DNA from 3 places in the Streptomyces sp. MCA2 genome. Region 1 is predicted to be linked to each of the others. Evidence: riboswitches for the same ligand, from Rfam matches in the RefSeq annotation. Region 1 holds a riboswitch; each other region holds the start of a gene.
The links. Region 1 has a riboswitch for thiamine pyrophosphate ahead of thiC (phosphomethylpyrimidine synthase ThiC). Riboswitches for the same ligand answer to the same signal wherever they lie in the genome.
Positions count from the first base shown of each region.

Region 2: another riboswitch for thiamine pyrophosphate. It lies ahead of thiO (glycine oxidase ThiO); the one in region 1 lies ahead of thiC (phosphomethylpyrimidine synthase ThiC).
Region 3: another riboswitch for thiamine pyrophosphate. It lies ahead of M8I34_RS37330 (thiamine ABC transporter substrate-binding protein); the one in region 1 lies ahead of thiC (phosphomethylpyrimidine synthase ThiC).

Region 1 covers NZ_JAMJFM010000001.1:96,239-105,788, forward strand. The annotation lists gene M8I34_RS00430 (metallophosphoesterase) at 1-343, shown strand, start outside; gene M8I34_RS00435 (hypothetical protein) at 573-1,457, shown strand; gene M8I34_RS00445 (IPT/TIG domain-containing protein) at 2,546-4,498, shown strand; gene M8I34_RS00450 (hypothetical protein) at 4,713-4,880, opposite strand; gene thiC (phosphomethylpyrimidine synthase ThiC) at 4,983-6,779, opposite strand; TPP riboswitch at 6,773-6,929, opposite strand; gene M8I34_RS00460 (YibE/F family protein) at 7,001-8,407, shown strand; gene M8I34_RS00465 (SsgA family sporulation/cell division regulator) at 8,591-9,013, opposite strand; gene M8I34_RS00470 (IclR family transcriptional regulator C-terminal domain-containing protein) at 9,118-9,546, opposite strand.
Region 2 covers NZ_JAMJFM010000070.1:25,197-34,746, forward strand. The annotation lists gene M8I34_RS37030 (NYN domain-containing protein) at 1-867, opposite strand, end outside; gene M8I34_RS37035 (hypothetical protein) at 886-1,125, opposite strand; gene M8I34_RS37040 (rhomboid family intramembrane serine protease) at 1,418-2,098, shown strand; gene M8I34_RS37045 (Lrp/AsnC family transcriptional regulator) at 2,095-2,376, shown strand; gene M8I34_RS37050 (thiazole synthase) at 2,937-3,677, opposite strand; gene thiS (sulfur carrier protein ThiS) at 3,801-4,028, opposite strand; gene thiO (glycine oxidase ThiO) at 4,025-5,248, opposite strand; TPP riboswitch at 5,246-5,358, opposite strand; gene M8I34_RS37065 (FAD-dependent oxidoreductase) at 5,511-6,752, shown strand; gene M8I34_RS37070 (Rv2175c family DNA-binding protein) at 6,872-7,237, shown strand; gene thiE (thiamine phosphate synthase) at 7,357-8,019, shown strand; gene metF (methylenetetrahydrofolate reductase [NAD(P)H]) at 8,193-9,110, shown strand; gene M8I34_RS37085 (hypothetical protein) at 9,147-9,550, shown strand, end outside.
Region 3 covers NZ_JAMJFM010000072.1:5,994-15,543, reverse strand. The annotation lists gene M8I34_RS37350 (SCO7613 C-terminal domain-containing membrane protein) at 1-1,092, opposite strand, end outside; gene M8I34_RS37345 (hypothetical protein) at 1,461-2,390, shown strand; gene M8I34_RS37340 (ABC transporter ATP-binding protein) at 2,396-3,469, opposite strand; gene M8I34_RS37335 (ABC transporter permease) at 3,470-5,137, opposite strand; gene M8I34_RS37330 (thiamine ABC transporter substrate-binding protein) at 5,170-6,243, opposite strand; TPP riboswitch at 6,347-6,467, opposite strand; gene rlmN (23S rRNA (adenine(2503)-C(2))-methyltransferase RlmN) at 6,501-7,607, opposite strand; gene M8I34_RS37320 (CarD family transcriptional regulator) at 7,891-8,112, shown strand; gene M8I34_RS37315 (phosphatidate cytidylyltransferase) at 8,792-9,550, opposite strand, start outside.

The DNA.
Region 1 (9,550 bases):
CATCGAGGCCGTCAACGACACCGTCCACGACGTCCTCACCCGCAGCGAGGCGGACGAAGTCTGGGATCTGTTCCGCAAGTTCACCAAGCGCTTCGCCTTCCGCGACGAGGCCGGCTCGGACGCCGTCCGCGAACTCCTCGACGCCTACGGCGGCGACCGCGTCGTACACGGCCACAGCCCGATTCCCTATCTGCTGGGCGAGGTCGGGACGGAGGAGGGCGAGAGCGACAGCGTCGCGGTCGACGGTCCGCATGTCTACGCGGACGGCCTGGCCATCGCCATGGACGGCGGCATCACGATGGCCGGAAAGCTTTTGGTCGTTCAACTTCCGCTGGCGAGCTGAGCGTTATGGTGACCGGCGTGCGGCAGGCTGCGCAGTGGGCGGTCGGCACGCCGTCGGGGGAGGCACGGGCGCAATCCGGTCGTGGCATTACTCAAATTCCGTAAACTCTCTGTCACCCCGCGCCGGAGTCGCTCTACCATCGGACTATCCGTAGCAGGCTCTCCTCCGTTTCCGCCCACTGCCCGGCCAACGCCGGCCGTACGGCCCTACGGAGCATCGGGGGATCCACATGAACAGCGCTCCGCACCTGCTGAACGAGGACCGCGCGGAATTTGCGCGGCTCCTTGATGAGGCGCTGCGTACCGCCGCATACCGCCCGGACGACTTCACCACCACCGCGGAAAACCACCTCAATACCGAGCAGTTGCGCACGATGGCGCTCAGCGCGACCACCGCCATTGCCGCATGCGCCACGGCCGAATACCAACGCTATGTACAGCTCCGCGCCGAGGTGCGCGCTCCGGCGCCCGCGCCGTCCCGCCCCGAAGCGGGCGACGCGGAGCAGAACGGCGCGGCGGACGGGAGTCCAGGACCGGCCACCGAGACGGTCCTGAGCGAGGACGAAACCACCGGCGCCGGACTCACCGCCATGGTCGCCGTCCTCGCCCCCGTCCTGGCCGGCATCGCCGCGGTCCTCTTCCTCCTCATCGGTTATGTGCTGCGCGCCATCAGCCCCGACAAGTCCCTGGCGCAGCCGCTGATCAGCGTCGGCTGGATCTTCGCTGCACTGACCGCCGCAGGCACCCTGGTCGCGATGGCCGGTCTCCTCGTCACGGCCCTGCGCAACGGCTCGTCCGCACAGGCCGCCAGAGCCGATGAACTGGGGGAGGCGCTGGACCACGCCCGTGAGGCATGGCGCCGCGCCCTCCTGGAGCGCGGCCTGCTGCCGTTTCTCCGTGAGGCCCTCACCGACCCCACTGCCGCCCCGGACGACGACCCGGCCCGCTATGTCCCGCGCCGCACCCCGTCCTCCGAGAGCCGCATTCCCACTCTCGGCTACACCCGCCCCGAGTTCACCAGCCCCGACAGCGGCTCGTCGGGGTCCCGCCCGCGCTACTCCAGCCCGGACTTCACCAGCCCGGATTACGGGGGGCCTGACCACCGGTCGGACTAGGGGGGTGTCCGGCGGATCAGGGCCGGACAGGCCCTGGGGCCCGCCACCACCCCGGGCCGGGACGGCGGAAGGCCCCTACCTCCTCGGTAGGGGCCCTCAGCCACAGGTGTCCGAACTCCGGCTGGTCCGCGATCGGCAGGTACACGCGGTTGCCCGCCGCCGCGAACTCCTTCGGCTTCTCGGCCATCCCGGCCTCGGCGTCGATCGCCAGATCACCCCCCGTGCTCGCGGCGGATGTCCTGACTGATCTTCATCGACCTGAAGATGCGCCGCGCGGCGATCCACACCGCACAGCGGGCGGTCGACGACACCGACCCGAAGTATGCCCGCACCCTGGGGTCCTGCCGGATGGTCCTCGCCCAAGCCAGCTGCTGAACGGCGAGCCGGCAGCCGCCGTCGAAACTCGTCCGCGCTCGCTTCATCCTCCAGCACGTTCTGCATGAGTCATGTCGTCATGCCGAACTCCTGGAGGCCGCGCAGCGTCTCGTACCCGTGCCAGTCGTAGAGGTCCCGCCGGTACGCGGTCACGAAGTCGGCGTACTGCTCATCGGTCTGTCAGCCGAGGCTGTGGTGTTCCACGGCCGTGACCATCAGATCCCACTCCGGGTGATCGAAGAAGAAGGCTTCGAAGTCGAGAGAGCCCGTTCTCCCCGAACCGGATCAGCTCCTCCCCTCTCTCATCAAGCCCCGCGGCCCGGCACGCGGCAACCATCACCCGCGCCGCCCCCGCCGACGTGAACCCCTCTTCCGAACGCTGAGCAGCGTCAACCGCCATGCCCGAACCGGCCGCGAAGATCACGGACGCCTGGTGACGGAGCGGATGGCGGAGCACGGCACGGCCGCCTTGCGGCGCTCGGCCATCCGGGTGGGTATTCGTCAAGGACATTGCCGACGCCGCCACTCCGGTGGGTTACTTGTTCGAACCGATGGGCTGCCCATCCCTCCCCGGGGGATGGGCAGCCCATGCCTGTGTGGTCCACACGCCTGGAAGGCGCCCCTCCGGCGAGAGGGCCGCGATACCTGGTGTCGCACAGGGCCCGGGCGGAAGTCGAGGGCAGCCCCACTTCATCGCGAAGAGAGGGCTCCTCATGAGCACGACCCTTCAGCCGTGGCTGACGCCGCGGATTCCTGCCGCACCCGCCCAGGGCTCCCTGCTGGGCGGGCTTCCCACAGCCACGACCGTTGCAGCCCTTGCCCAGGGGGGCCCGGCGCTCCAGCCGTTGCCCGCTCCTCTCCTGGCGGTAACCGTCACCATCCCCGCCGGCCTCAGCCCGGTAGCGGTGGCGGTGGCGCCCAACGGCAACGTCTACGTCGCCAACTTCACTTCCAACAACGTGACGGTGATCAACAGCGCCACCAACACCGTCATCAACACCCTGCCCACCGGCAGCAGGCCGCAGAGGGTGGCGGTGGCGCCTAACGGCAACGTCTACGTCACCAACTCCACTTCGAACAACGTGACGGTGATCAACAGCACCACCAACACCGTCACCACCACGCTCCCCGCCGGCACCGGCCCGACAGGGGTGGCGGTAGCACCCAACGGCAACGTCTACGTCGCCAACACCAATTCGAACAACGTGACGGTGATCAACAGCACCACCAACACCGTCACCACCACGCTCCCCGCCGGCACCGGCCCACGTGCGGTGAGGGTGGCGCCCAACGGCAACGTCTACGTCACCAACACCACCTCGAACAACGTGACAGTGATCAACAGCACCACCAACACCGTCACCACCACGCTCCCCACCGGCACCTCCCCGGTAGCGGTGGCGGTAGCACCCAACGGCAACGTCTACGTCACCAACACCAATTCGAACACCGTGACGGTGATCGACAGTGCCGCCAACACCGTCACCGACACCGTGCCCACCGGAGGCGCCCCCAACGCGGTGGCGGTGGCGCCCAACGGCAACGTCTACGTCACCAACGGCGCTACGTCCAATGTCACCGTCATCCTGCCCGCCCCCACGGTGACCTCGATCAGCCCGGCGCAGGGGCCGGCCACGGGTGGCACGGTGGTGACGATCACCGGCACGAATCTGTCCGGTGCCACGGTGACGTTCAACGGCAACGCGGCAACCAACCTGTTCTACAACGCCGCGGGCACGCAGATCATCGCCACCACCCCGGCCGGCGTTCCCGGCCCGGCCACCGTGGTGGTGACCACCGCGGCCGGCGCCGTCTCCCTGCCCGGCGCATTCACCTACGTCGCCGCCCCCACCACATCCGGCATCACCCCCACCCAAGGACCGGTCGCCGGCGGCACGTTCATCACCATCACCGGCACCGACCTGACCGGCGCCACCGTCACCCTCTGCGGCCGCCCGGCCTCCAACGTCATCGTCAACCCCGCCGGCACCCAGATCACCGCCACCACCCCGCCCGGAACCCCCGGCACCTGCCCCGTGGCCGTCACCACCCCGAGCGGCACCAGCACCGTGCCCGGCGGCTTCACCTACCTCGCCATCCCGGTGCTGACCTGCATCACCCCCGGACAGGGCCCCGCGGCCGGCGGCACCGTGGTCACCCTCACCGGCACCGGCCTGACCGGCGCCACGGTCACCTTCAACGGCGTCCCCGCCACCGCCGTCTCCGTCAACCCCGCCGGCACCCAGATCACCGCCACCACCCCGCCCGGAACCCCCGGCACCGCCACCGTCACCGTCACCACCCCCGGCGGCACCGCCACCCTGGACTGCTGCTTCACCTACCAAACCGTGCTCACCCCGCACGCCACCAGCCTCACCGCCACCCCCGCCCTCATCCAGCTCTTCCCCCTCCAACTCCACTTCCCGTTCCTGACCGCCACGCTGACCGACACCGTCACCGGACTGCCCGCCCCCGGCCAGATCATCACCTTCAGCACCGGCGGACACTTCCTGGGCACCGCCATCACCGACACCAACGGCACCGCAAGCCTCGTCGAGATCCTCAGCCTCCCGCTGATCATCCTCAACGGCGGCTACAACGCCACCTTCGCCGGCACCCCCACCCTCCAACCCTCCACCGCCCACGCCCCCTTCCTCGCCCTCTGACACCACGAAGAACGCGATCCGTCCGCGCACAGCCCCCAGCCGGGGTCAACGGCCATGAGCCCGCAGTCAGAAGGACCGGCCGGCACAGCACACCGGGCCTCCACCGGGCACGAAAAACGCGATCCGTGTTCCTGACCACCCACATCGGGCGCCCAGGCACACGGATCGCGTTCGCACACCCTCCCCGAGGGCGCAGCCAGCTGGCGAGCTCAGGTCATGCGGCGGCCGGCACGCGGATCTTCGCCTCCGCGTCATCCGCAGCGGCCGTGTCCAGGCTGACGCTCTTCGTGACGTTGTACGCGTCGCGGTCGAGGACGCCTTCACGAGAAGCGACAAGCAACGTGCATACAGATTGGCCGGCCACGTTGGTGGCCGTACGCATCATGTCCAGGATCGGGGCGACGGCCTCAGCAGACCGACGCCCCTCAGGGGGAGCCGGGCTTCACCCGCCGCGGGAAGAGCCCCACCGCTCCCCTCCCCCGCGTCAGGAGTCAGCCAGCGGCAGGTAAACGCGGTTGCCGGCCGCCGCGAACTCCTTGGACTTCTCCAGCATCCCCGCCTCGATCTCCTCAGGCGTCGAGCTCTCGTCACCACCGAACTGCTCTGTGATGCTTCTACTGATCTTCATCGAGCAGAACTTCGGGCCGCACATCGAGCAGAAGTGGGCCGTCTTCGCCGGCTCGGCGGGCAGCGTCGCGTCGTGGAAGGCGCGGGCCGTGTCCGGGTCGAGAGCCAGGTTGAACTGGTCCTCCCACCGGAACTCGAAGCGGGCGTCGGAGAGCGCGTCGTCCCATTCCTGGGCCCCCGGGTGCCCCTTGGCCAGATCGGCCGCATGAGCCGCGATCTTGTACGTGATGACGCCGGTCTTGACGTCATCACGGTCCGGCAGGCCCAGATGCTCCTTGGGCGTGACGTAGCAGAGCATGGCGGTGCCCCACCAGGCGATCATCGCGGCGCCGATACCGGAGGTGATGTGGTCGTAGGCGGGCGCGATGTCGGTGGTCAGCGGGCCGAGCGTGTAGAACGGGGCCTCCTCGCAGATCTCCTGCTGGAGGTCGATGTTCTCCTTGATCTTGTGCATCGGGACATGTCCCGGGCCCTCGATCATCGTCTGTACGCCGTGCCGCTTGGCGATGGTGTTCAGCTCGCCGAGCGTCCGCAGCTCCGCGAACTGCGCCTCGTCATTGGCGTCCGCGATGGAGCCGGGGCGCAGACCGTCACCGAGCGAGTAGGTGACGTCGTAGGAGGCGAGGATCTCGCAGAGCTCCTCGAAGTGCGTGTAGAGGAACGACTCCTGGTGGTGCGCCAGGCACCAGGCGGCCATGATGGATCCGCCGCGGGACACGATGCCGGTCTTGCGGCGGGCCGTGAGCGGGACGTATCGGAGCAGCACACCGGCGTGCACCGTCATGTAGTCGACGCCCTGTTCCGCCTGCTCGATGACGGTGTCCTTGTAGATCTCCCAGGTCAGCTCCTCGGCCTTGCCGTCGACCTTCTCCAGCGCCTGGTAGAGCGGGACGGTGCCGATGGGGACGGGGGAGTTGCGGAGCACCCATTCACGGGTGGTGTGGATATTGCGGCCGGTGGACAGATCCATGACCGTGTCGGCGCCCCAGCGGGTCGCCCAGGTCATCTTGTCCACCTCCTCCTCGATGGAGGAAGTGACCGCCGAATTACCGATGTTGGCGTTCACCTTCACCAGGAAGTTCTTGCCGATGATCATCGGCTCGATCTCCGGGTGGTTGATGTTGGACGGCAGCACCGCGCGGCCCGCCGCGATCTCGTCGCGTACGAACTCGGGCGTGACGTTCTCGCGGAGGGCGACGTACTCCATCTCCGCGGTGATCTCGCCGCGCTGCGCGTACGCGAGCTGGGTGACCGCGGCGCCGTCACGGCCGCGGCGCGGCTGGCGGGGGCGGCCCGGGAAGACCGCGTCAAGGTTCTTGAGTCCACCGCGCGGCGAGGTGTGCTTGAGGCCGTCGTCCTCCGGCCGCATGGGGCGGCCCGAGTACTCCTCGGTGTCGCCGCGGGCAATGATCCAGTTCTCCCGCAGCGGCGCCAGACCGCGGCGGACGTCGGTATCGATGTGAGGGTCGGTGTACGGCCCCGACGTGTCGTAGAGCGTCACGTCCTTGCCGTTGGTGAGGTGCACCCGCCGGACCGGGACCCGGAGGTCCGCGCGCGATCCGGAGACATAGCCCTTGTGCCAGCCGATCTGCGGCTCACTGCCGCCGCCGGCACCGTTTCCGTTTTCGGGCGTGCGTGCATCCTGCAGAGTCATGAGACCCAACTCCCTACGCCGGCATTACCCGGTAACAGGTTCGGCGGTCGACGCAGCGGCTTCCGTCCATGGGCGTTTCACGTGAAACGCCGCTGGGACGAAGGTCAGCGCCCTCTCAGCCCGGTGCTCCGAGCTCCCGCGATTGCAAAGGTGGCTCCACGGTAGCGGCCGATGTGGCGGGGTGAACAGGGGGCCCCACGAGTTCTTGCGATGATCGGGCGGTGAGCCCTCACGAGTCCCACCACCAGTCCGCCGTGCACTCCCACGCGCACGGCCATGGCCCTGCCACGCCGGTCTCCCGGCATCTGCGCAAGGTCATCGCCGCAGTGCTGATCCCCTTCGCGGCTGCGGTGGCGGTCGGTCTGGTCGTGCTGTGGCCAGGCGGCGCGCCCTCCCATAAGCCCTCCGGCGTCGGCTTCGACCAGCCCACGGAGCAGGCCAGAGTCATCAAAGTGGCGGAGGTGAACTGTGCGGATGTCCATGCCGAGCAGCAGCCCCAGCCGCCGTCTCCGACGGGACAGCCACCGACCGGGGGAGCAGCCAAGGGCAAGCCCTGCCAGCAGGCGACAATCAAGGTCACCACGGGAGAGAACACCGGGCGCACCTTCCAGACGGTGGTGACACCGGACGCGCTGCGCCACTACACCACCGGACAGGACGTGGTGGTGGCGTACTCCCCCAAGGCGCCGAAGGATCTCCAGTACTCGGTCAGCGATGTCGACCGATCGCTCCCGATGTGGGTGCTGGCCGGGATCTTCGCCCTCGCAGTGGTGATCGTCGGCCGACTGCGTGGAGTACTCGCACTGGTGGCCCTGGCCGCCAGCTTTGTGGTCCTGACGCTGTTCATCCTCCCGGCGATCCTTCAGGGCTCCAATCCGCTGCTGGTGGCGGTGATCGGCGGAAGCGCGATCATGCTGATCGCGCTCTACCTGTGCCATGGGCTGACGGCCCGTACGTCGGTGGCCGTGCTCGGCACCCTCGCCTCACTGCTGCTGATCGGGCTGCTCGGTTCGGTATTCATCAACTGGGCTCTACTGACCGGCAATACGGACGACACGACCGGGCTGGTGCACGGTCTGTACCCCGACATCGAGATCCGCGGTCTGCTGCTCGCGGGGATCATCATCGGGTCGTTGGGTGTGCTCGACGATGTGACGGTGACGCAGACCGCCGCGGTCTGGGAGCTCAAGGAGGCGGACCAGGCGGCCGGCTGGCGCAAGCTGTACGGCGCCGCGATGCGGATCGGCCGGGATCACATCGCCTCCGTCGTCAACACCCTGGTGCTGGCCTACGCGGGCGCCGCACTGCCGCTGCTTTTGCTGTTCTCGATCGCACAGAGCAGCGTCGGCACGGTCGCCACGAGCGAGGTGGTCGCGGAAGAGATCATCCGCACGCTCGTGGGCAGCATCGGACTGGTCGCCGCGGTGCCGCTGACGACGCTGCTGGCAGCGCTGGTCGTCTCGGCGGACCGGAAGGGCCTGGGCGGGCAGGAGAGCAACGGCGGGGCAGGAGCCGGACAGGGCCCCGGGGCGGATGCGGGGGCCAGCGTCGCTGCCGGCGCGCCGACAGGCACCGCGGAGGGCCGGCCCAGCCGACGCGGGGGACGAGGTAAGCGGCGTAAGCAGTGACGGGGGATAAGTGCGGCCCGTGGCAGGCGACTTCGGGCACGCGACGTGTCGCGTGCAGGGGCAGGGCACGGGTCGAGGGAGGGAGGCAGCGCAGCCTGGAAGGGCCACCACAGGTGCGCGGGTACGCGGGAGGACCGGCGTACCCGGTATGACGTCGGCGTGGACGGTCCGTCCGGCTCGGGGTCAGCCGGCCGGGGCCTCCGTGAGGATCTGGTCGAGTACGGCTTCCAGGGTGTCGCAGACCTCTTCCTTGCCGAGCGGTACGAGCCGGTCCGTACGGTCCAGGAAGGCGACCAACGGCGCCGCACTCACCCGGAACAGCGCGCGCTCGGCGCCGACCTGAAGGCTGATGAAGACATCGCTGAGGTGTGTGGGGGAGGCAGGCTCGATCCGCACATCACCCTCACCGGACTGCCGGCTCAGGCCGTCCAGCAGCAGCTCCCGGCCGAACGCCCAGGTAACGGGCGCATCTCCGGGCAGATCGAAGGTGAGACGGACGGCGTACGGATCGGCGCTGGCAAAGTCCAGCTGCACCGGAATCCGGAACGCGAGCTCCTCCGAGACGACGAAGCTCATGATCACTTCTGCCTGAACTGTGTCGGTCATCAACCACTGCCCCGCACTTGATCGGAGATGGCCGGGAAACATCCCCCGTAGCCCTATTGGCGCCATCGTCTGCCACGCGCAAGCAGATCACAAGGAGTGAGTTTTCAGATACTGACAGAGAAGGCGAGTGTCGTTAGTGTCGCCTCCGCCATTCTTCGTAGTCGGTCTGTAACGGACCGCAATCGACGCAGTTCGTCCGTGCGCAGAGAAAGCGCCGACGCCCCGGCGGCCGCCCCGACCTGGACCGGGAGGGCCGAACATGCCGTGCCCTGGGCATATGTCCGAACCAGGAAAGACCCCTGATGACAACGCACCGTATCCAAACAGTGCCGCAATTCGTCCTGAGATCGCACGGAAAAAGGCGTTATCAACGGGACGGGATGGCGCGCGTGATGCTCTCTGCTCGATACCTGGTCGAGCTGTGCAAGCAGACATTGCCCCGATCGCGTGGGCCTCTGCGGCGGTACGGAAGTCGGCCCACCCCGCCCCCGACGAAGACTCCGGGTCATCGGTGACCGCGAGCCTCTCGACATCACC
Region 2 (9,550 bases), on a different contig from region 1:
CGGCAGCGCCAGCTCGCGGCGCAGCCCCTGTGCCGCGTCCAGGACCGTGTCCAGCAGCAGCCGCAGCCGCATGTCCTCGACGCTGCGGCCCTCGCGTGCGGAGCGGCGGCTGGCCTCCAGCGCCGCCTCGGCCTCGGCGATCCGGGCCTTGAGCCGGCGCGCTTCGCTGTCCGCGGCGGTCTTCTCCGTGGCCGACCGGTCCCGTACGTCCGCCATGGCGGCCTCGGCCTTGCGCACCGCGGCCTCACCGCGCTTGACGTCGCTCAGCGCACTGCGCAGCTTGCGCCGCAGCGATTCGTTCTCCTTGCGGAGGGCGTCCAGGTCCCCCCGGATCCGGTCGGCCTCCGTACGGGCTTCGCCGCGCGCCTGCGCCAGCTCCTCGCGCAGCCTGGCCAGCTCCCGCTCGGCCTCCTCACCGGCCCGCTCGGCACGCGCCCGCTGCGCCTCCTCACCGGCCGCCGCGACGAGTTTGACCCACCCTTCGGGGCGCAGCACATAGGCGGCCGCCGCGACGTCGAGCGGATCGGCGGCCGCGGGCGGGGTGCCGTGCTCCAGGGCCTCGGCGAGCTCGGACTGCGCCTCGCGCAGCTTGCCGGCGATCCGCTGCCGGAAGACCGCGTCGCTCTCCAGCGCCGAAGCCATCGCATTTCCGGCGAACTTGGCCCGACGAGTCGGGGTGAACCGGGCGTACTGCCGCAGCGGGGGCGGGAGTTCGGCGAGAGTCAGCGCGCCGAACGACTCCGCGGTGAGCGCCACGACACGGCGCCGCACGCCCTCGGGCAGCGGACGGTCGAGCACTTCGTCGGCCGCACCCTCGGGTGCGTCGTCACGCTGGGCCCCCGGCTCCCCTTCTGGACGGTCCACCACGGCTGCATCGCTCCGATCTCAGGCGTTCGCGCCCGGACGGTCGACCAGTTCGATCTGGTCGACCGCGTTGCACCAGCGGCAGCGCACGGACTCGATGCTCTCACTGAGGACCTCGCGCTCCTCGACCGTCGGCGCCCCGGCGAGGTCCAGGTGGACGTACTCCACGACCTTGGACCGGCGGGTCACATCGAAACGCGTGAGGTTGCCGCACAGCGTGCAGCGCCACCGGGTTCCGTCCGTCGGCAGGGGAACAGCCATCGTGTCGTCCTCTTTCGTGCTCATCGTCTCGTGCTGCTGCGCGGTTCACGCGGTGCGCCGTCGGATCGCGGAAGTACGCAAAGTACTGCCTGTAACCCTACGGCCTGACGGGGGGCCGGTGCGGGCCCGCCCGGGTGCCGGGACGCGGCGAGGCACTCTGTCCCGATTGCCCGCATTGGGCCATGATCACCTCATGACGGTGCCGGCCCCCTCACCCCGTTCTCCCCGCTCGTCCGGTCTCCTCCCCCGCCCTCCGCGCCCCACCCGGTCGCTGGCCGCGGTGTTCTCGCGGGTGACGAATGTGCTGATCGGCCTGTGCTGTGCGGTCTTCGTGCTCGGCCCCGCCTCCGGCCTGAACCGGATATACGGCAGCGGCGATGCCCTGCTGAAGGCCCAGACCGCGTATTTCGAGCGGTGGGGCGTGATCCCGCTGGACCTGTGGAGCGGTTCGGTACGGGCGCTGATCACCCCGCTCACCGCGTTGTTCGTGCACGGCAGCTGGCTGCACCTGCTCGGCAACATGCTGTTTCTGTACGTCTTCGGCGCAATGACCGAGGCGCGCATGGGCCGGCTGCCGTTCGCCGCCTTCTACCTCATCATCGGCTACCTGGCGCTGCTCGGCTACGCGGCCGCACACGCCGCCTCGGGCCAGACGCTGGTGGGCGCCTCCGGCTCGATCTCCGGCGTACTGGGCGCCTTCCTCTTCCTGTTCCCCACGGCCCGGGTCACCAGCATCTTCCCGTTCCTGTTCTTCCTGCCCCTGCGCTTCCCCGCCTGGATCGTGCTGCTCTTCTGGTTCTTCCTCCAGTGGCACGCCGCGCAGGAGGATCCCCGCGGTCCCGGCGTCGCCTACCTCGCCCATGTCGTCGGCTTCGCGCTCGGGTTCCTCTACGCATGGGCCCGCTACGGGAGGGATAGTGTGGGGGCCACCAGGGGGGATGTCCGGGCGACCGAGGGAGAGAGCCAGCCGTGATCACGTCGATCGTGCTCATCAAGACCAACGTGGACCAGATCCCGGAGATCGCCGAGAAGATCGCCGCGCTGGAAGGGGTCAGCGAGGTCTACTCGGTCACCGGCGCCCACGACCTGATCGCAATGGTGCGGGTCGCCGCCCACGACGACCTCGCGGATGTCATCCCCGGCCGGATCAGCAAGGTCCCCGGCGTCGAAGCCACGGAGACGCACATCGCGTTCCGCACGTACTCGCAGCATGATCTTGAGGCTGCCTTTGCGATTGGGCTCGACGCGTAGCCCTTTCTTTCCCACGTTTTCGGCTGTCCCGCCGTGGCGGTTGTTCGCCGTTTGCCGCCCGCTGCGCGGTGCGCTCGCCGTTGTGCCTCTCCGCTGCGCTTTGCTTTGCGCCCACGTTTTTGGCTTTCCCGCCGTGGTTGGTTGTTCGCCGTTGCGCCTGCGGCGGGCGGGGTCGCTGCGCGGGGCTGTCGGGTGCGGTGCCGCTCCTCCGGACTTCGTCCTGCGGCGCGTCCCCTCCCGTGGGGGGATGGGGGACGGCTGGTGGGGGTGGGCGTAGGTGGTCCGGTGCTCCTTGTGGATCACATGGAGACGTGTACGTCGTTGGCTCGCCCCCATCCACGTTTACTTTCTCCACTCACGGGAGGGGACGGGCCGGAGGGGCCTGGTGTGTGGACGTAAAGCGAAGCAGTCCACACACCAGGCCCCGGAGGTCCGTCACCGCACCCACAGCCCCGCGCAGCGGCCCCGCCCGCCGCAGGCGCAACGGCGAGCGCACCGCGCAGCGGGCGACAAACGGCGAGAAACCCCCATGGCGGGAAAGCCAAAAACGTGGGAAGGGTCTAAAACGCTGGGCGTTCGGGGTCCAGTTCGGCCACGCCCTCGGTGGGGGAGGACGCGAGGGCGAAGTGGCGGCGGGGGATGCGGCCCGCGCGGTGTGCGAGGCGTCCTGCGGTGACCGCGTGCCGCATGGCCTCGGCCATCAGCTCCGGTTCCTGGGCGCGGGTGACCGCGGACGCCAGCATCACCGCCTCGCAGCCCAGCTCCATGGCCAGGGAGACGTCCGAGGCCGTGCCCGCGCCCGCGTCGAGGATGACGGGGACGCCGGCCCGCTCGGTGATCAGCTGGAAGTTGTGCGGGTTGCGGATGCCCAGCCCGGAGCCGATCGGGGAGCCCAGCGGCATGATCGCGGCGCAGCCCACGTCCTCCAGCTTGCGGGCCAGCACCGGGTCGTCGTTCGTGTAGGGCAGCACGGTGAAGCCGTCGTCCACCAGGGTCTCGGCGGCATCGAGCAGCTCGATCGGGTCGGGCAGCAGGGTGCGCTCGTCGGCGACGACCTCGAGCTTGACCCAGTCCGTGCCGAGCGCTTCCCGGGCGAGCCGGGCGGTGAGCACCGCCTCGCCCGCGGTGAAGCAGCCCGCGGTGTTCGGCAGCACCTTGATCTTGTGCCGTTCCAGTACGGACAGCACCGAGCCCTGCACGGTCGGATCCAGCCGCCGCATGGCGACCGTGGTCAGCTCCGTACCGGAGGCGAGCAGCGCCCGCTCCAGGATGTCGAGGCTGGGCGCGCCGCCGGTCCCCATGATCAGACGGGACGTGAAGGTGGTGCCGGCGAGGGTGAGGGGGTCGGAGCCCGCGGCGAAGGCGCTGTCGGGTGTGGCGGGGGTCGTTCCCCGGAGGGTTGCGGTGTCGGTCATGTCTGCGGGTCAGCCTCCCTGGACCGCGGTGAGCACCTCGACGCGGTCGCCGTCGCCGAGCGGGGTGGTGGGCCACTGGGTGCGCGGCACCACGATTTCGTTGACCGCCGCGGCCACCCCGGCGGGCGCCTTGGACAAGGTCGCGACGAGCCGGTCGAGGGTGAGCCCGCCGGGGACCTCGCGGGCCTCGCCGTTGACGGACACCGAGACGGTCGGGGTGGGGGTGGCGGCGTTCATACGGCCTGCTCCTCTGGGGCACGGGTGCGCTCGGGCCCCGGGGTGGTGGGGGTGAAGCGCGCGGGGGAGAAGGGGCGGGCCTCTTCGGGGAGGAGGCCGGTGGCCAGCACCTCGGCCATCGCGTCACCGGTGACCGGCGTCAGCAGCACGCCGTTGCGGAAGTGGCCGGTGGCCAGATGGAAGCCGGGCAGCGCGGTCGGCCCGAGCAGGGGGGCGTTGTCGGGGGAGCCGGGGCGCAGCCCGGCGCAGGTCTCGACGAGCGGCAGCTCGGTGATGCCCGGGACCAGCTCGTGCGCGTCCCGCAGCAGCTCGTAGACCCCGCCCGCGGTCACGGTGGTGTCCCAGCCCAGCTCCTCGCTGGTGGCGCCGACGACCAGTTCGCCGTTCTCCCGAGGGACCAGGTAGAGGGGGCCGCCGCGTACGACGGCCCGTACGGTGCGCGAGAGGAAGGCCGGGCTGCCCGCGGGCATGTCCGGCATCCGGAGCCGCAGCACCTGGCCCTTGACCGGCCGTACCTGCGGCAGCACCTCGTCGGGCACTCCGGCGAGCCGGCCGCTGTGGCTGCCCGCGGCCAGGACGACCTGACCGGCCGGGACCCGTGTGCCGTCGGCGAGTTCGGCGCCGGAGGCGCGGCCGCCGTCGACCGTCAGCCGCACGGCGGCGCTGCGGTGGAAGACCACCCCGGAGCGCTCACAGGCGGTCAGCAGGGCGCTCGCCAGCCGGCGCGGATCGACCTGGTGGTCGCCGTCCACCCGCAGCCCGCCGCGCACCCCGGGGGCCAGCATCGGCTCCAGGCGGCGGCACTCACGTCCCGTGAGCCACTGCGAGTCCAGTCCGGAGCGGATCTGGAGGGCGTGCAGTTCGCGCAGGTGGGCGCGGTCGTCGGCGTCCAGCGCGACGGCCAGCGTGCCGCAGCGCCGATAGCCGATCCGCTGCCCGGCGGCCTCCTCCAGCTCCTCGGTGAAGCCGGGGTAGCGCCGCGCGGAGGCGAGATTGAGGCCCAGCAGGGTCTGCTCGCCGTAGTGGAGCTCGGTGACCGCGGCCAGCATCCCGGCCGCGACCCGGGCCGCGCCGCCTCCGGGCGCGGGGTCGGCCACGGCGGCACTCAGCCCGCGGACGGCCGCCCGCCAGGCGGTGACCAGGCCGATGATGCCGCCGCCGATGACGAGCACATCAGGGCTCCGCGGGGTGGGATTCGCTCGTGTGGCAGATGCCTGCATGGGTGTCCAGCCCCTCCCTTCGCCGGCATGACCCGGATCAGGTTCGTACGGTCGGAGGCCGGCCAGCCTCCCTCTCAGCCCGGTGCGTCCGGGCTCCCGCGAGTGCGTGTATCGCTCACCCTAATACGGTGCCGCGACGCGCCGTAAGGCAGCGCCCGGGCGCCGGTGGGCGGCGCCCGGGCCGAGCCGGCCGTGACGCTGTGTCAGAGATCTCGTTGCGCGCTGCTGCGAGCGGCGTCACAGACCGTCCTAGAGTGATCGGGTGAGCGAGCAGAGCAAGTCCTCCCAGGCCCCTGACCGCACGCCGCACGTGGTGATCGCCGGCGCGGGAATCGCGGGTGTGCAGACCGCGGTCGCCCTGCGCGAACAGGGCTGGCGCGGCGCGATCACGCTCCTCGGCGACGAGCCCCACCAGCCCTACGACCGTCCGCCGCTGTCCAAGGCGGTGCTGCTGGGCAAGGCCGAGGGCTCCACCTTCGACATCGACTTCGCCGGGCTCGGCATCGAACTCCACCTCAGCCGCCCGGTCACCGCCCTGGTGCCGGACGCCCACGTGATCGAGACGGCCGACGGCCCGGTCCCCTACGACTACGCGGTCCTCGCGACCGGCGCCGCCCCGATCGTGCTGCCCGGCAGCGAGGGGCTGCCCGGCATCCATCTGCTGCGCACCCTGGACGACGCCGAGCGGCTGCGGCCGGTGCTCGCCGCCCAGCACGAGATCGTGGTCGTCGGCGCCGGCTGGATCGGTGCCGAGTTCGCGACGGCGGCGCGCGAGGCGGGCTGCGCGGTCACCGTCGTCGAGGCCGCCGACCGCCCGCTGGCCGGTGCGCTGCCCGCCGAGGTCGCCGCCCACATGACCGGCTGGTACGCGGACGCCGGAGCCGAGCTGCGCACCCACGCGCGGGTCGCGTCCGTCACGGCGGGCGCGGTCACCCTCGCGGACGGCACGACGCTGCCCGCCGACGCGGTGGTCATCGGGATCGGGGCCCGGCCCGCGACCGGCTGGCTGGCCGGCTCGGGCATCGAGGTCTCGCCGCAGGACGGCTCCGTACTGGCCGACGAGCAGCTGCGCACCTCCGTGGCCGATGTCTACGCGGTCGGCGACTGCGCCTCCTTCCCGTCGGCCCGCTACGACACCCGCCTGCTGATCCACCACTGGGACAACGCCCTCCAGGGCCCCCGTACGGTCGCCGAGAACATCGCCCGCGGCGAGGCGGAAGGGGTGGTCTACGACCCCGTCCCCTACTTCTGGTCGGAGCAGTTCGGGCGGTTCGTGCAGTACGCGGGCCATCACGGGGACGCCGACGAACTGGTCTGGCGCGGCGATCCGACCGGTGCCGCCTGGTCGGTGATCTGGCTGCGGGAGGGGCGGCTCGTCGCGCTGCTGGCCGTGGGGCGGCCGCGGGATCTGGCCCAGGGGCGCAAGCTGATCGAGCGGGGCGTGGCGCTGGACCGGGAGCGGGCCGCGAACGCGTCCCTGCCGCTGAAGGCCGCGGCGCTGTAGCCCGGGCGGTCCCTGCCCGTCGGTCGCCCGGGGGGTCCGCCGTCACCCTCCGGTGTGAGGAAGCCCCTGATGGCGATGCCCGGCTACCGGCTGTCAGTGCGAGGTGGCAGGCTTGTCCTGTGACCGAGATTGACGCAAACATCGATGGACTCGTCCCCGCCTGGCTCACCCTCCCCGACATCGCCGAACAGTTCGGCGTCGAGGTGACGCGTGTGCGGCAGCTGGTCAAGGAGGGCCAGCTGATCGCGGTGCGCCGCGGCGAGAACAGGGCGCTGCATGTGCCCGCCGATTTCATCCAGGACGACAAGGTGGTCAAGGGCCTCGTCGGTACCCTCACCCTCCTCAAGGACGACGGCTTCACCGACGAGGAAATGCTGGAGTGGCTGTTCACCCCGGATGAGAGCCTGCCCGGCACGCCCGCCCAGGCGCTGCGCGAGAATCGCGGCACGGAGGTGAAGCGCCGGGCCCAGGCGCTCGCCGTCTGACACCTCTGGCGCGGCCCGCTCCCAGCAGGCGACCGCACCAGCATCCGTAACCGCATCCGCGGGGCGTACGGACCGGAAGGCCCGGCCCGTACGCCCCCGACCTGGGGGGAAGCCGCCCGATGACCACCGCACGCCCGGCCCTGTCCGACGCCCGGCTCTACCTCTGCACGGACGCCCGCCGGCGGCAGGGCGACCTCCCGCAGTTCCTGGACGCGGTGCTCGCCTCGGGCGTGGACATCGTCCAGCTGCGGGACAAGGGCATGGAGGCCGGTGAGGAGCTCCGGCATCTGGAGGTCTTCGCGGACGCCTGCCGGCGGCACGGCAAGCTGCTCGCGGTCAACGACCGTGCGGATGTCGCCCATGCGGCGGGCAGCGAGGTGCTGCATCTCGGGCAGGGCGATCTGCCGGTCCCGGCCGCCCGCGCCCTCCTGGGCCCGGACGTGCTCATAGGCCGCTCCACCCATGCCGAGGCCGAGGTGGACGCCGCGCTCACCGAGCCCGGCGTGGACTACTTCTGCACGGGCCCGTGCTGGCCGACGCCCACCAAGCCGGGCCGCCACGCCCCCGGCCTCGACCTGGTCCGCTACACCGCGGCCCGCGCCCCCGAGCGCCCCTGGTTCGCCATCGGCGGGATCGACGCCGGGAATCTGGACGAGGTGCTGGAGGCGGGCGCCCGACGGGTCGTCGTGGTCCGCGCGCTCACGGAAGCGGACGACCCGGGAGCGGCGGCCGCCGCACTGGCGAAGCGCATCCGGACCTGGGACGCCCAGGACGTCTCCTGACCGTCCGGGCCGACCCGCGAGGGCGAGTGATGAGGATCACTTCGCCGGGCGGCGGGCGGTCTCCTGACGTCCGGGCGACCGGAAAATGTCCACCCAGTGGACATCAACCCGACCAACCAGGCATTACGCCGGACGCGGTTGGTGTGCGCCCGGCCGGTGGTTAACCTGCCGGTATGGCCCTAGGTACAGCTTCCACCAGGACTGATCGCGCCCGCACGGTGCGCGACCTGCTTGCTTCCGGTAAGCAGTCGTATTCGTTCGAGTTCGCCGCCCCCAAGACGGAGAAGGGCGAGCGGACCCTGTGGAACGCCATTCGCCGCATCGAGGCCGTCTCGCCGACGTTCGTCTCCGTGACGTACGGCGCCGGCGGCACCTCCCGTGACGGCACGGTGCGCGCCACCGAGCGCATCGCCACCGACACCACCCTGACCCCGGTGGCGCATCTGACCGCGGTCAATCACTCCACGGCTGACCTGCGCAACATCATCGGCCAGTACGCCGACGCCGGGATCCGCAACATGCTCGCGCTGCGCGGTGACCCGCCCGGCGACCCGATGGGCGAGTGGGTCAAGCACCCCGACGGCATCGGCTACGCGGCCGACCTGGTCCGTCTGATCAAGGAGTCCGGCGACTTCTGCGTCGGCGTCGCGGCCTTCCCCGAGATGCATCCGCGCTCGGCGGACTGGGACACGGACGTGGCGCACTTCGTCGACAAGTGCCGGGCCGGCGCGGACTTCGCCATCACCCAGATGTTCTTCTATCCCGAGGACTACTTCCGGCTGCGGGACCGGGTTTCGGCCGCGGGTTGCTCGACGCCGATCATTCCGGAGATCATGCCGGTCACGAACGTGCGCCAGATCGAGCGGTTCGCTCAGCTCAGCAACGCGGCCTTCCCGCCCGAGCTGGCCGAGCGCATCCTCGCCGTCAAGGACGACCCGGCGGCGGTACGCTCCATTGGTATCGAGTACGCAACGGAACTGTGCGCACGCTTGATGGCCGAGGATGTTCCCGGGTTGCACTTCATTACCCTGAACCACTCCACGGCGACCCTGGAAATCTACGAGAATCTGGGGCTGCACCAGCAGTCCTGATCACGGTTGCCGGCGAGCGGCGGAAGAGGGGCGTATATGGGCTGGACGGTCCTCTACATCGCGTTCGGCCTGGTCGCTCTGTGGCTGTTGGGTGAGGTCCTGCTCCAGAACAAGGCGCGGCTGCGCTGGCGGCTGTTGGCCTTCACCGGTTTCCTCGGCGTGGTCATCGGCGTCATCATCCCGTCAATAGTCGTGATCGGGCTGGGACTTGTCGCCTTCGCCATCGGGCAGACGAATGTGACGCTCTCCTTCCGCCGCGGCTTCACCACGGGCTGGGCGCTGGGCGGCAAGCCCGGGGCGTCCGGCGAGGGCGGTCGGCGCCGCAGGGCCCGCCAGTCCGGACCGCCGCCCGCCGAACCGACACTGGAGGTCTCCGGTCTGGAGGCGGTGGCGCCCACCGCCCGCCCCGGCCAGTTCGACGACGGGGGCCCGGACACCTT
Region 3 (9,550 bases), on a different contig from region 1:
CGCCCACCGGCCGCTGCGCACAGAGGACACCGCCGCCCACACCATGATGAGCGCGGCCGGTGCCGCGTATCCGGCCACGTCCCAGCCCGAGGGCACGACCCACCGCAGGCCGGCTCCGATCGCCACGGTCAACGCCACGACGGCCACGCCTTCGGCACCGCAGCGCAGCGCGAACGGCAATGTGCGGAAGCCGCGGCACAGCGCCGTCCCCAGAAGCACCAGCAGCCCCAACGGCACCCAGGCCCGCATCACTTCGGCCGGTGCCGAGGCGCTCGTCGCGTGCGCCGCCGCGAGCGCCCCGCCCGGCAGCGCCCATCCGCCGCCGATCACCCGGGCCCCCGTGACCAGGGCGGTGGCGGCTCCTTCGCCGCCCAGCCGGTCGCGGAGCCCGGCAGGGCCGGTGGCGGTGTGTGCGGCGAGCGCGTACAGGGCCGCGAAGTCCATCGCGGCCGTGGCGATCATCGCGGTCGCGTAGTCCTCGGCCGTTCCGCCCGAGGCCGTGGTGCCCAGGAGGCCCGGCAGTTGCGCCGTCAGGAATGCCACGGGCAGCGGGATCCGTAGCCGCTGCCACCAGCCGTAGGCCCCCGCCCCCACTGCCGTCAGCGTGGTGACCACCGCCCAGTAGCCCGCCGGCCCGACGAGGTCCAGGCCGCCGAGTCCGGCCTCCCGTGCGGCGTAGGCGTCCAGGAGCACCAGGGCGAGTCCCACCGCGGCCGAAGCCTCGGCGGTGGCCGTGAGCTGCCGCCGCCGCAGCGGACGGGGCAGTGCGAGCGCGCACGCGGTCAGCGCGAGCAGGATGGCGGCCCGCCCGCCGATGCCCAGCCGTCCCCAGCTCACCACGGTGAACACCAACGCGGCCACGACCACCAGCACTCCGCCGACGATCAGCAGCGCGGTCCGGGCGGACGGCGCGGAGATCTCCCGCACCGAAGCACCCGCCTCGCCCACGGGAACGCCCATGGGAGCGCCCGCCCGCGTCCCCGCAGGTGCGTCCCGGCGTACCCGCAGCGCGGCCAGCAAGTCGTGCTGCCGCTGCGCCAGCCACTGCCTGCGTGCGTCCAGCGCGTGCAGCTCTCCTGTGACCTGCCACAACGCCAGGGCGTCCGGCCCGGTCAGGGGCAGCCGGCAACGGGTGCACCAAGCGGGCGGAGGTGACCCCAGAGGCATTCCGCAGTCCGGGCAACCCGGCGATTCCGTGTGCATGGCGCGAGTATGCGTAGTCTGGTCGGCCGCGGCATGAGTACCCGTACTCATGCCGCCCTGAGGCCCGAGGCCGGTCCCGGTCGTCGGCTCCGGGAGGGAGGCTCGCTCTTCCGCCGCGTCCTCCTCCAGGCCCCCACCGCCTCGGTGCGCCGACCACTCGGTGTACTGCCCACCCGAGGCAACTCCCGTCCTGAAATGCGCGTCTGCCAGGCCGGGCAACGAACAGTAAGACAGACAGCGGGCGAACGGAGCTCTTGGTGATCATCGGCCTTCTGACGGCGGTAGCGGCGTCGGCCTGCTACGGCACGGGTTCGGTCCTACAGGCGGTGGGTTCACGCAAGTCCGCCCGCCGGGAAGCGGCCGAGGCGTCGACCACCGGTGTCACCCAGCACGGCGGCCCCAGCCTGTCCTCCACCGCGAAAGCCGCCGTGACCTGGGAGTTCATGGTCGGCACGGTGCTGGACTTCATAGGGTTCGGGCTCGGCGCGCTGGCCGCCAGGCTGCTGCCGCTGTTCCTTTCCCAGACCGTGATCAGCGCCAACCTCGTGATCACTGCCGTACTGAGCATCAAGCTCCTCGGGATCCGGCTCAACCGGGCGGAGTGGACCTCCATCGGCGTGGTGTGCGGGGCGTTGGTGCTGCTGGCCACGGCCGCCGGTCCGGAAGGCAGCGGCCACACACCGATCGCCGCACACTGGTGGCTGCTCGCCGCCTCGGTCGTACTCATCGGCGGCGGCACCCTGCTCGTGCGTCTGCTCGGCGGACGGGCCGCGATCCTCGCGGGCCTGCTCTCCGGTCTGGGCTTCGGCGCGCTCGGTATCGGCGTACGGGTACTGAACGGGGTGGCCCCCTTCCATCTGCCGTCCCTGCTCGGCGACCCCGCCCTGTACGCGATTCTGGTGGCCGGTATCGGGGGCATGTATCTGCACACCGTCGCCCTCCAGATCGGCTCGGTGAACGGTGCCACGGCGGCGCTGGTGGTGGGCGAGACGGTGGTCCCCGGCATGCTCGGGGTGCTGTGGCTGGGCGACTCCTCCCGTCCGGGCTTCGGCTGGGTCGCCGCCCTCGGGTTCGTGGTGGCCGTGGCCGGTGCCGTCGCGGTCGCCTGGTACGGCGAACCGGAGCCGGAGGCGGAGCCCGGCTCGCCGGCCGCCGGTGAGCGGCAGACGGAGGTCGCGGCCCGCTGAGGGCGTCAGCCCGCAGCGCCCGAGGCGTCCAGCACCACCACGTCCTGCGCCGCGAAGGCGATGCCCACCCGCGCCCCCACCTCCGGCGCGTCCCGCAGCGCGCAGGCCGCCTCCACCTGCGGTCCGCCGGCCGGCCGGAGCAGCAGCGCGACATGGGTACCGCGGAAGGTACGGGCGGCGACCGTGCAGGGCAGGCCCTCCGGGGCGGCCGTCAGCCGTACCCCGGCCGGCCGGACGAGCAGGCGGCACGGCCCGTCCGCCGTACCGTCCGGGACCGGCACCTTGCCCCAGGGGGTGACGGCGGCCTCGCCCTGCACCGTCGCCTCGACCACGTTGTCGAAGCCGAGGAAACGGGCGACGAATTCCGTGGCGGGCCGCTGCCAGACCTCCAGCGGGGTGCCGGTCTGCGCGATCCGGCCCTCCTGCATCACCACGACCCGGTCGGCGAGCGCGAAGGCCTCCCCCTGGTCGTGGGTGACCGCGAGGACGGTGGTGCCCAATTCGCGGAAGAGGCGGCGGAGTTCGACGACCAGCCGTTCGCGCAGCCCGCGGTCGAGCTGGCCGAGGGGCTCGTCCAGCATCAGCAGGCGGGGGCGGGGGGCCAGCGCGCGGGCCAGCGCGACCCGCTGCTGTTCGCCGCCGGACAGGGAGGCCACGGCGCGCCGCTGGGCGCCCGGCAGCCCGACGAGGTCCAGCAGTTCGGCGACCGTACGCTCCCGGTCGCCGCGGGCGGAGCGCCGCATCCGCAGCCCGAAGGCGACGTTCCCCTCGACATCGCGCTGCGGGAAGAGCTGGTGGTCCTGGAACATCATGCCGACGCCGCGGCGGTGGGTGGGCACCCCGGCCTGCTCCCGCCCCTCCAGCAACACCTGCCCCGCGTCGGCCTGTTGGAGTCCGGCGACGACTCTCAGCAGAGTGGACTTGCCGCTGCCGCTCGGCCCCAGGACGCAGACGATTTCGTGCGCCGCGACGTCCAGATCCACCGCGTCCAGCGCGGGACGTCCCGCCGTGCCGAAGCGGACGGTCACCCCGCCCAGCCGTAGCAGCTCCTGCGCCGTGGTCCCGGCCCGTGCCGTCATCTAGAACTCCCCGGATTGGTCGACGGGGCGCAGGCGCTCCAGTACCAGCAAGGCGCCGGCGCACACCACCATCAAGACGGTCGACAGGGCCATCGCCTGCCCGTAGTTGAGCTCTCCCGCACGTCCCAGCAGCCGCGCCACGGCGACCGGCAGCGTCGGCTGGTCCGGCCGTGCGATGAAGACCGTCGCGCCGAACTCGCCGAGCGAGACGGCGAAGGCGAAGCCCGCGGCGATCAGCAGGGCCCGCCGCACCATCGGCAGGTCGACCTCGCGCCACACCCGCCACGGCGAGGCGCCGAGCACGGCGGCCGCCTCCCGCAGCCGTCCGTCGATCGCCCGCAGGACCGGCAGCATCGTCCGGACCACGAACGGCACCCCCACCAGTGCCTGGGCGAGCGGCACCAGCCACCACGAGGCACGCAGATCGAGCGGGGGTGCGTCGAGGCTGATCAGAAACCCGAAGCCGACGGTCACCGCGGAGACTCCGAGGGGCAGCATCAGCAGCGCGTCGAAGCCGCGGACGAACCGGCCGGCCAGCGGCGTCCGCCCGGACGGGCCCCCGCGGAGCCGGGGCAGGGTCAGCGCGGCGGCCGCCAGCCCGCCCACCACCAGCGCGATCGCGGTGGCCGCGGCCGCGTAGGCGAGGGAGTTCCACAGGGCGTCGAGGGGCGCGACGGTGAAGGTGCTGTCGGCGGAGGCGGCGGACCGCAGCGAGGTGTAGAACACCGTTCCGTAGCCGTCCGGCCCGGCGAACGACCGCTCCACGAGCACGGCCAGCGGCGCGATCAGCAGGACGGTGATGACGGCGAGGGTCCCCCACAGCAGCGTCCACTGGCCGCGGCCGCGCGGCCGGTGAGCGGTCTGCGACGGCGCCACGAGCCGCAGCGCGGACTCCCGCCGCCGCACCGTCCAGGCGTGCAGCGCCAGCACGCCCAGCACTGCCGCGAACTGGATCAGGGTGAGGACGGCGGCCGTCGGCAGATCCAGGAAGTCCGCGGTCTGCCGGTAGATCTCCACCTCCAGCGTCGAGAAGGCGGGCCCGCCCAGAATCTGCACCACCCCGAAGGAGGTGAAGGTGAAGAGGAAGACCATCAGCGCGGCGGCCGCGACGGCGGGCCCCAGGGCCGGCAGGGTCACCCGCCGCCAGGCCTCGAACCGGCCGGCTCCCAGCACCCGCGCCGCCTCTTCCTGGCGCGGGTCGAGCTGCCCCCAGAGCCCGCCGACGGTCCGTACGACCACGGCGTAGTTGAAGAAGACGTGCGCCAGCAGAATCGCCCACACCGAGGTGTCCAGGCGCAGGCCCCACAGCTCGTCCAGCAGCCCGCCACGCCCGACCAGTGCCAGGAAGGCCGAGCCGACGACGACGGTCGGCAGCACGAACGGCACGGCCACCACGGCCCGCAGCAGCTGTTTGCCGGGGAAGTCGAAGCGCGCGAAGACATAGGCGCCGGGCAGTGCGACCAGCAGCGTCAGCGCCGTGGACGCGGCCGCCTGCCAGACGGTGAACCACAGCACTTGAACGACATCCGGGTCGCCGAGCACCGCCCCGATCCGGGCGAGCTGCCACTGCCCGCCGTCCTTCAGCCCCCGCCCGACGATCGCCACGACCGGATAGGCGAAGAACAGCGCGAAGAAGGCGAGCGGCAGCGCCATCAGGCCGAGCCGCACCGCCGTTCCCCGCGCGGGCCGCCGGCTGCGGGTTACTTCAGAACGAGCGAGGACCACTGCTTGATCCACTGTTCGCGGTTCTTGGTGATCGTCTCCGGAGGCAGCGTCGTCGGCTCGTCGATCGTGGCGCCGTACTTGGTGAACAGCTCCGGCACCTTGGCGTCCTTGCGCGCCGGGTTGACGAACATCTTCAGCGGTACGTCCTCCTGGAACTCCTTGCTCACCAGGAAGTCCAGCAGCGCCTTGCCGCCCTTCGCGTTCTTCGCGCCCTTGAGCAGACCGCCGAACTCGATCTGGCGGAAGCAGGTGCCCGTGGCGACACCGGTGGGTGCCTCCTTGGGCGCGGGCTTCTTGCCGAGCACCTCGACCGGCGGGCTGGAGGCGTAGGAGACCACCAGCGGCTTGTCGCCCTTGCCCTTGCCGGCCGCGGAGCCCGAGAACCGCTCGTAGTAGGCCTGCTCCCAGCCGTCGACGACCTCGACGCCGTTGGCCTTGAGCTTCTTCCAGTAGTCCTGCCAGCCGTCCGGCCCGTACTTGGCGATGGTGCCGAGCTGGAAGGCGAGCCCCGGGGAGGAGGTGGCGGAGTTCTCCGTGACCAGCAGCCCCTTGTACCGGGGTTCGAGCAGATCGTCGAAGGTCTTCGGCGGCGCGGTCTTGTGCCGGGCGAAGTAGCCGCGGTCGTAGTTGACGCAGATGTCGCCGTAGTCGAGCGGGGTGACGCGGTGCTCGCCCTTGTCGAGCTGTAGCCCGGCCGGCACGTTCGCCAGCCCCTTGGCCTCGTACGGGCTGAAGACGCCCTCGTTCAGAGCGCGCGAGAGCAGCGTGTTGTCGATGCCGAAGAACACATCGCCCTGGGGGTTGCCCTTGGACAGGATCGCCTGGTTGACGGCCTTGCCGGCGTCCCCGCCCTTGAGGATCTTGACCTTGTAGCCGCTCTCCTTCTCGAAGGCGGCCAGGACCGACTTGGACACGTTGAACGAGTCATGGCTGACGAGCGTGACGGTCTTGGCGTCCGCCCCGCCGCCCGGCGTACCGCAGGCGGCGAGCGCGGCTATCCCGACCGCGGCGGCGACCGCCGAGACGGTGATCCTGCTGGTGATGCTCACTGGCTTCCTCCTGGCTGGCCAGGAAGAGACGCGGCCCCGCCCGGTGTCCGCGGCTCTCGACGTCGGAGGACGTACGGAGGCGAATCCGGGCGGGGCGCAACAGCATGAGTGACGACCGAACTTCCTACCCGGAATGACCCGGGCGAGGTTCAAGGGTCTGCGGGCACCGTAGGACTACGACGCTTCCGCACTCTCAGCGCTGTGGCGCTCCCCTGTCGGAATGTGCATTTGTTCGATCACACGGTACCAGCGGGCGGTCAGCGCTCCGAGGCTGCGAGCTGTCCGCAGGCGCCGTCGATCTCCTGGCCGCGGGTGTCACGAACGGTCACCGGAACCCCGTGCGCCTCGATGGCCTGGACGAACGCCTTCTCGTCCTCGGGGCGCGAGGCGGTCCACTTCGAGCCGGGCGTCGGATTCAGCGGAATCAGGTTCACATGGACCCGCTTGCCCTTCAGCAGCCGGCCCAGCAGGTCACCGCGCCACGCCTGGTCGTTGATGTCGCGGATCAGCGCGTACTCGATCGAAATCCGCCGCCCGGACTTCTCCGCGTACTCCCACGCCGCGTCCAGCACCTCACGCACCTTCCAGCGCGTGTTGACGGGCACCAGGGTGTCGCGCAGCTCGTCGTCGGGCGCATGCAGCGACACCGCCAGCCGGCACTTGAACCCTTCGTCGGCGAACCGCAGCATCGCCGGGACCAGTCCGACCGTCGAGACGGTGATGCCGCGCTGGGACAGCCCCAGCCCATCGGGCTCCGGGTCGGTCAGCCGACGGATCGCCCCGACCACCCGCTTGTAGTTGGCGAGCGGCTCGCCCATCCCCATGAAGACGATGTTGGACAGCCGCGCGGGCCCGCCCGGCACCTCGCCGTCGCGCAGCGCCCGCATCCCGTCGACGATCTGGTGCACGATCTCGGCGGTCGACAGGTTCCGGTCCAGTCCCGCCTGCCCCGTCGCGCAGAACGGGCAGTTCATTCCGCATCCGGCCTGCGAGGAGATGCACATGGTGACCCGGTCGGGGTAGCGCATCAGCACGGATTCGACGAGCGTGCCGTCGTGCAGCTTCCACAGGGTCTTGCGCGTGGTGTCGTCGTCACACGAGATGTGCCGCATGACCTTCATCAGATCCGGCAGCAGCTCGCTCGCCAGCTTCTCGCGCGCCGCCGCGGGGATGTCGGTCCACTGCGCCGGGTCGTGCGCATAACGGGCGAAGTAGTGCTGCGACAGCTGCTTGGCGCGAAACGGCTTCTCCCCGATCGCGGCCACCGCTTCGCGACGCTCGACGGGGCTGAGATCGGCAAGGTGCCGCGGGGGCTTCTTGGCCCCGCGCGGCGCGACGAAAGTGAGTTCTCCGGGTGCAGGCATGGTCCGTCCAGTGTGGCAGATCGTTTACGGGGGCCCAGGTCCGAGTGGCGAGGGGCCCGTCACCCACTGCGGCCTTCTCCCCTTCGCGGTCCGCCTCGTACGGCCCACGGACGGCCGGACTACCAGCATGACCTCGTCAACTCGCACCCAGCTGGTGGTGCGTCCGCAGCCTCGCGGGACCCATGGGAACGGGGTGAGAAGTGACCGCCGACGGAGATCTCAGCTTGGTTGCGTTAGCAGGCGTGTTAGGGACAGCCCGCTCACCAGGCGCATACTGCTGCTAATGACAAAGCCTGCCGTAGCCCGGCGCCACCTGCCGTCCAGCCCCTTCAAGCCCCCGGTCACGCGCCCTCCCAAGCAGTTCGCGATGGGCGACCGGGTCACACACGATGAGCACGGCCTCGGCCGGGTCATCGGCATCGAGGATGAGGTCGCGGTACTTGTCGACTTCGGTTCGGTGCAGGCACGGATCATGAGTCCGTTCAGCAAATTGGCCAAGCTCTGAGAACCCCGCGCCGTTCGGCGCCGCCGCCTGCCCAGCCACGACGGCGGGGCCCCTAGCCGAGCCCGCACGCTGCGCCAAGTCACATCCCGGCAGCAGCCGCTCCCCCACGCCCCTCTCCGGAGCGTCCGGCCCCTTCAGGCTGCCGCCTCCCTGACAACGAAGGAACGGCGCCCCACCACCGCCGGCCCTTCTCACCCGTCGACCTCGCCCGGCCCCGTCGCCCCCCTCCCGCCGCTGGCCCTTCAACCGCGCCACGGCGATGACCGCCGACGGGCACGCCCGTGTCACGTGAGCCACTCAGGGACGCCGCGCCTTCCACGCCCGCGTCGCTCGTTCCGGACATCAAGGAACGCATGCGATCTTCGGAGAGGGGGACAGCCGAACGGGACTGCTGTGCGTCGGCCCGAAGGGCGACAGGCCACGCCGGAACACCTTCCATGACACGTGGACGTCGGCTCTCAAGGGGGCCGGGGCCAAGGGAGTCCCTTTCCACGATCTGCGGCACACAGGCCACAGCCTGGCCGCGACCGGCGGAGCCACCACCCCCGAGACGCGCGAAGAGGGGCCTGCCCCATCGTGCGGCAGACCCCTCACGGGCATCGGAAGGCCCGTCATACGCACCGTAGCGGCCGGCGGGACAAAGCCCGCCTCCCTGCTCCCGGCTACGAAAACCCTGTGCTCAGCCGGCTCCCACAAAGATCACGAACAGCAGCCAGACGACCGGGGCGGTCGGCAGCAGGGAGTCGAGGCGGTCCATGATGCCGCCGTGACCGGGGAGCAGCGTCCCCATGTCCTTGATGCCGAGATCGCGCTTGATCATGGACTCGCCGAGATCGCCGAGGGTGGCGCTGGCGGCGACCGCGAGGCCGACCAGCAGGCCCTGCCACCAGGCACCGTCCGTGATCAGGAACTGCATGCACAGCGCGCCGGCCACCATCGCGAAGAGCACCGCGCCGACGAGTCCCTCGCGGGTCTTGCCGGGGCTGATGCGCGGTGCGAGCTTGTGCTTGCCGAACCGCCAGCCGACCGCGTACGCACCGGTGTCGCTGACGACGGTCAGCAGCAGGAAGGTCAGTACCCGCTGCGGCCCGTCGGGCTCGGCCGCGAGCATCAGCGCCACGAACGTCGCGAGGAAGGGCACGTAGAACGCCGCGAAGACCCCGGCGGTGACATCGCGCAGATAGTTCTCCGGCGCCTCGGTCATCCGCCAGACCAGGACGGCCAGCGCGGTCAGCGCCATCGCCACCCAGGCACCCTCGGCACCGCGGACGTAGCCGGCGACCACCATGGCGGTGCCACCGACCGCGAGCGGCACCAGCGGCACCTTGATGTCCTTGCGCTCCGCCAGCCGCGAGGTCAGCTCCCACAGGCCCACGACAACGGCGATCGCTATCACGCCGATGAAGACAGGCTTGTAGACGAAGAGCGACGCAACGAT